Regions from separate parts of the Pseudoalteromonas sp. NZS100_1 genome, predicted to be linked through region 2. Evidence: predicted binding sites of a transcription regulator. Region 2 holds the regulator's gene; the other holds the start of a gene.
What was found. Region 2 encodes LexA, which represses DNA repair genes until DNA is damaged. Its sites were predicted from a motif close to TACTGTATNNNNATACAGTA; they were not measured.

Region 1 (3,432 bases), on a different contig from region 2:
CATGCCTGCCATATGGCCACCTACTTTTAAATCTGCACCCCCTGTATCGTATACAAGACCCTTACCTACAAACATAAGTGTACGAGTAATTTCGCCCTCTGGTACATATTCAAGCTTAACAACACGTGGGTGATGGCGCTCAACTGCATACGATGCACGAGCAACAGTGCTTAGCATTGGGTAGTTTTTATCAATAGCTGCAATATCATCAATTACGTCAACTGCAATGCTTGAGCCTTTAAATAAATCAACGCAGTAATCAGCAAAACGTGGTGGAGCCATACGCTCAGGTTCGGTGCCACACAAGTCACGCGCGGCATATTGGCCTGCAGCAATTGCATTAACAGCTTTGATTGTTTGCTCGCTTGCGCCAACTAAACCAATTTGAGTAATAGGTTCAATACTTTCACCGTGATATTCACGCGCTTCTAATGGCTGCCATAAGGCTTGGCAAGCGCCTAAATAAGCAACTTCTAAAGCATGCTGATAACGGCTATCGCCATTTAAATTTGGTAAAAATAATGCAGGATTAACACTACCCGACGCTTTTGCTTCGTTAATTGCTAATTTAGCAGCATCAAAATAACGGCGAACATCGTCGTAATCTCTATTTAACGGACCCGTTGGCGCAAGTACAACGCGTTTGTTTTCAATTACTAATAAAGTAACTTGTTTACCAATACGAGAATCAACTTTTGCTTGGTCTAAAATAGCATCACGTAATGAGTTATTTGGTAATAGAGAAAAGTCATCACTAATAATAATAAGCGCATCATGAGATGTGCATTCAAGGCTTGCACTAACCGCTTGAGGGTATGCCATAAATAAAGTCCTGTTAGAAAACATAAGCCCCTATTATCGTCGATTTAAATATTGAAGACCAGCAAGGTGCGATGAGCTAATTATACAACTTGCCAATAAATGGCAACTTGGGGTTACAGGCTTTATAGCTTAATCGAGAATACTCAGTTGGAAGTTTTGTTCTGGCTCGCTTTTAATGCCAACGCCTATGCCAAGTAATCTTACAGGTTGTTGTAGCCCTCGTTGATAGGCCTTAGTAAGGAGTTGAATAAATATTTCTGTGTTTAGCTCGTGGTATGCCTGATCGGCTGAGGTTACTACAAAATTTGCAAACTTCACTTTAACACTCAGCTTATTAATACGGTTTTGTAATTGCTGTTTATTAAGCCTTAAAACTAATTCGTCTAACAATTTTGGCAGCTCATCTAAGCACTCTTGCAAACTTGTTTTGTTGTATTCGTAGGTATGTTCAACACTCAGCGACTTTCTGATGCGATCTGTTGATACTTTACCAACATATTCACCTGCACATTTTTGATAAAGCGACACACCAAAATTACCCACATGTTGCTGCATCCAGTTAACGCCTTTTTCACGTACATCCTTGCCGGTATATAAGCCTTTTAAATTTAGCTTTTCGAGCGTTACTTTACCCACCCCCGGAATTTTCCCCAGCGGTAATTGCGCTAAAAAATCATCGACCTCATGAGGCAAAACGACAAATTGACCATTCGGTTTTTTTTCGTCGCTGGCTATTTTGGCAATAAATTTAATCGGTGCAATACCAGCTGATGCAGTGAGCCCTGTGGCATTGTAAATATCGGCTCTTATTTGCTGTGCAATAAGTGTGGCACTGCCTTTACAAGCGGTGCTGTCTGTTACATCTAGGTAGGCTTCGTCTAAAGAAAGAGGTTCAACTAAATCTGTGTAGCGGCTAAATACTTCACGTATTTGATTTGAAGCTTCTTTGTATACAGCCATGCGCCCAGGAACAATAACTAAATCGGGGCATAATTGTTTAGCATGATAGTTCGACATAGCCGATCGCACGCCATATTCTCTCGCTATATAGTTAGCGGTTGAGAGCACGCCTCGTCGGCTATTGCCTCCAATAGCAAGCGGTACACATGCAAGTTTTGGATTATCTCGCATTTCTACTGCTGCATAAAAGCAATCCATGTCTATGTGAATAAACTTCTTCATCACCACAACAACAACTGGTTATTTATACAGTCATTATTATAGAATCAAATGTGATAAGCAAGCCTAGGGCCTGTTTATCTTTCGAGGTTAAATTTGCAGCAGTATGTTTGGTATTTAGGCAAGGCAGAGCCTATGTAGTGTGGTTATTCCCCATAAATAGGCGATAACGTAGCACAAATGCCAAACATACGCTGCCCGAAGGGTTCTGCCTAGGGGCAATTTACTCTTTGTTGCTCGGTTTTTACTTAGCCCACTAGGTCACAAACCTCGCGCCGCGATTAAATAGCCCCTAGATTGAACAAATTTTAATCCTGAAAGGTCAACAGGCCCTAGTTAGCGATTAAAAAAAGCGCTTATTACCTTCTTGCTCTTTATAACCGCGCAACCAAAACATAACCTCGAAAAAAAAACCTGCTAACATCAAAATAATAGCGCCTGATTCGTTACCCATTGCGTAACAGGTAAAAGAGGCTATAAAAACCAAACAAGCTAAGGACCAATTAATTATGTTCTGCATATTTCTACCTCTGTGTGTTTTTGTGTTTGTCTGTGTAATTTAACTGTAGACCTAAAATTAAATAGGTACAATCATCTTATAAAAAAACATGCCATTAATTACCTTGAGCTCGTAACCCCATGTTGATAATCTAAGCACTTTAAAATTAAGGGCCAATAAATAATGCAAACGTTTAAAGATCAGCACCCTATCCATACCGACATCACCGTAGCGTGGGCTGATATGGATGCACTACAACACGTAAATAATGTAGTGTATTTACGTTACTTTGAAATAGCCCGAATCGACTTCTTAAATAAAATAAATCTGTTCGATACAATAAGCCCTAATGGCGTGGGCCCGGTAATAAGCGAAAATAACATTCGTTATAAACGCCCAGTTACATTCCCAGATACGCTTACAGTCGGTGTTACTATTTCTGATATAAAAACAGACCGGTTTGTTATGAATTACACCGTATTTAGTCACGCACAAAACGCTATAACAACCACAGGCACTTCAAAAGTGGTTATGTTTGATTTTGAAACAGGCCAAAAAGCCCTCATTGCAGAGCCTCTTTTATCGGCGTTAGTTAGCTACTCTCAAGACGAGCAATAAGGAATTCTCATGCAATACAGCCCACTTGGCAGCAGTGGTATTAACGTTTCAAGAGTATGTTTAGGCAGTATGACTTGGGGTAAACAAAATACTCAAAGCGATGCTGATGAACAAATAGCCTATGCGCTAGAGCAAGGCGTAAACTTTATTGATACAGCCGAAATGTATGCAGTACCGCCCTCTCCAGAGACCTATGGTAAAACTGAGGAAATTATTGGCGATTGGCTATCGCGTAATCAGCAAAAGCGCAGCGATGTGGTACTTGCTACAAAAATTGCAGGCAATGGATTATCGTGGGTACGTGATGGTGGCAA
Region 2 (3,432 bases):
TTATTACATTAATGGGATTAGTTACTGCGACATTTTGTCGCAGTTTAAACTATAGCTTACTGTAATCATTTAAAAATAAAAAAGATTACACTTAAATTGCTAACATGACTTATTTGTTTAATTGAGCTGAGTGTTTGATATCCAGCTAGCTTTAAACGCTAAAAAATACTTAAAAGCTGCGAAATATCTATATAAAGTGGTTAATAGAGCATAGTTGATTTGGTATAACGGTAAAACTGCGTTAAAGTTTGCAATGAAATTATTAGAGGATAAATACGAAACGATGTCGGAAATTCAATTTTTAAATGTAGATCTTGAGCTTGAATCAAAGCAAGATATTAGTTTGCTAGTGGCAGACTTGAAAAAAGTCGCGACGATTTTACATTATGACAAAGACGAATACCGTCAATTAGCGCGTATTGAAGCAACAGGTGTAGTAAACACGCCTGACAAAGCAATAAACCATATATGTGAGCTTATTGAATCGTGTTCGCGTAACGCGCTAAAGCAATGGTTAAGCTGTTCACGTAGAACGTTTGATATTGGTTTTGAATCAGGCACTTCCCCTAAGTGCTTTAATCAAGCCTTAGATGCAGATACATTACTACGTATATCTGCGATTGGTGCGGGTATGGAAATTACAATTTACCCAATCGAAAAGTAACTATCTTCGCTCTACGACTGCTGCGGTCATTTTTGATACGCAGCACAGCTCATTGCGGCTATTTGTAATTTTTATTTCCCACACTGAACTACGTTTGCCAATATGAAACGCTCTTGCCGTTGCTGTTAAAGTGCCGTTGCGAGATGCTTTTAAATGACTTGCGCTAATTTCCTGCCCCACGCAGTAAAATTTTGTAAAATCGACAACAAAGTTAGCTGCATAGCTGGCAACTGTTTCGGCAAGTACAACGTTAGCACCGCCGTGAACCATTCCCATTGGGTTATGATGCTCAGGAATTGCCGGCATAGTGGCTACTAAGTAATCATCACCAATTTCAGTGACTTCTATTCCCATGGTTTTCATTAATGTTCCTTGGCCATCAATGCCTTGTTCTAACTGCTTGCACAGCTCTAAAGTGATGGGCTGGTACCAAATACTCATAATGACTCCTTTGCTTTTTTAATCATTTATAAACCTAGCGTTAGTTATATCCCTAAAATGTACACAAGTGAAATTACTTTGGCTATTTTAAGGCTTAATTTAAATTTGCGATTTTTATTTAACTGTATATACTCACAGTTAAATGTACTGTATGGAAAACCAGTTGTATGCGACCATTAACGAACCGCCAAGCTCAAATACTCGAACTAATTAAAGTTTTTATTAAAGACACTGGTATGCCTCCTACACGTGCTGAAATAGCGCAAACATTAGGTTTTAAAAGTGCCAATGCTGCTGAAGAACATTTAAAAGCACTTGCTAAAAAAGGCGCAATTAAAATGAAACCAGGTGCAAGCCGTGGTATTCAGTTAATTGAAGAAGAAGAGCCAGAACAATTAGGTTTACCGCTTATAGGGCGTGTTGCTGCTGGTTCACCTATTTTGGCGCAAGAGCACGTTGAAAGTCACTGCAAAATCGATCCATTAATGTTTAAACCGGCTGCAGATTTTTTACTACGCGTTAACGGTATGAGCATGAAAGATATTGGTATTATGGATGGTGATTTACTTGCTGTACATCGTACTCAAACCGCTGAAAACGGGCAAGTTGTTGTTGCCCGCCTAGACGAAGACGTAACTGTAAAACGTCTTGAGAAAGCGGGTTGTAAAGTATTACTTCATGCTGAAAACGACGATTTTGAATCTATTGAAGTAGATCTTGAGAATGAGTCTTTTAATATTGAAGGCTTAGCCGTTGGCGTTATAAGAAACGCTGATTGGATGTGACTTTAAAAATAGCTTTTAAACAAGCAGTTTTATAAATGCGTACTAATTAGTACGCATTTTCTGTTTTAAATTCGCACTAAAAATAGGGCATAAATAGCTCACTGACAATTTAAGCTGTAAACTTTTTTGCACTTATATTTTCCCCCTCCGAATGCGTTAAACCCCTTTGTTTTGCTCATCTTTTGAACTTCCTGTTACCTAGTTGGTTACTGATTTTTTATTAATTACTCAATATCACCTGATTGTTTTTTATACTAAAACTTGCTTGTTGTTCATTTTTTAGCTAATTATTAATGTGCTGAGCTAATAATAACTCACAGCTTTTTAGTTTTGAGAACACACAATATACACAAACCCGTTGTTGGCGCAGCAAAACCAATCAATATTAAATGAGATTGACTAAAAAAATAAAAATAACGAATTGGCGTTTAAGCCGTATGCCTCTTCGCTTTGCATTCGCAATAGCATCAAAGGAGCCGTCACATGGGTAAACTGACCTCTACCTTGTGGCTTATATTATGTGTTTTTTCGCACCCAGTTTTGGCTAACAGCCAATACAATATGCGCAAAGGCGTAACCGATATAAGCAATAATGTATATCAGCTGCACATGACCATATTTATAATATGTTGTGTGATTGGGGTGATAGTGTTCGCAATTATGTTTTGGGCACTTATTCATCACCGTAAATCTAAAGGGGCTGTACCTGCCCAATTTCACGAAAGCACTAAAGTAGAAATACTTTGGACTGCAATCCCGTTTGTTATTTTAATTGCTATGGCAGTACCAGCCACTAAAACCCTAATTGCAATGGAAGATGCCAGCAAAGCTGATCTCACTATTAAAATTACAGGCTCGCAATGGAAATGGCATTATGAATATATGGGTGAAGATGTAGAGTTCTACTCTATTTTATCTACCCCGCAAGATGAAATAGCGAATCTTGCAGATAAAAATCCTAACTACTTACTTGAGGTTGATAAACCTCTCGTACTGCCAATAAATCAAAAAGTACGATTTTTAATGACTTCTGACGATGTTATTCACTCTTGGTGGGTACCTGATTTTGCAGTTAAAAAAGATGCGAATCCCGGCTTTATAAACGAAACATGGACGAACATAAACGAAGAAGGTACTTACCGAGGCCAATGTGCTGAGTTGTGTGGTAAAGATCATGGCTTTATGCCCGTTGTGGTGGTCGCTAAATCTGAGGCTGATTTTAAAACGTGGCTTGCAGATGCAAAGCAAGCTAAACAAAAAGCAGCATTAGCAGATGCCGCATTACTTGATAAAACCCTCCCAAAAGAAGAATTAATGACTTTAGGCGAACAAGTATATATGGCCAATTGTGCTGCATGTCATCAGCCTACTGGCATGGGGTTACCGGGTGTATTTCCTGCACTTAAAGGCAGCCCTATAGTGCTTGGCGATATAAAAGATCACATTGATGTAGTTATCCATGGGCGACCCGGTACGGCAATGCAAGCATTTGCCAAACAGTTATCTATAAAGCAATTAGCAGCGGTTATTACTTATAAACGT

Region 1: dinB (DNA polymerase IV) is a predicted target of LexA. The motif match lies at 2,017-2,036, and genes of this name have one in related genera.

What each region holds. Positions count from the first base shown of each region.
Region 1 is NZ_JADYXN010000004.1:184,080-187,511, reverse strand. Features, by position in the region: gene I6F66_RS04580 (leucyl aminopeptidase family protein) at 1-822, opposite strand, end outside; gene dinB (DNA polymerase IV) at 952-2,004, opposite strand; gene I6F66_RS04570 (thioesterase family protein) at 2,684-3,118, shown strand; gene I6F66_RS04565 (aldo/keto reductase) at 3,128-3,432, shown strand, end outside.
Region 2 is NZ_JADYXN010000020.1:13,958-17,389, forward strand. Features, by position in the region: gene I6F66_RS13605 (hypothetical protein) at 284-664, shown strand; gene I6F66_RS13610 (PaaI family thioesterase) at 665-1,105, opposite strand; gene lexA (transcriptional repressor LexA) at 1,273-1,890, shown strand; gene coxB (cytochrome c oxidase subunit II) at 2,374-3,432, shown strand, end outside.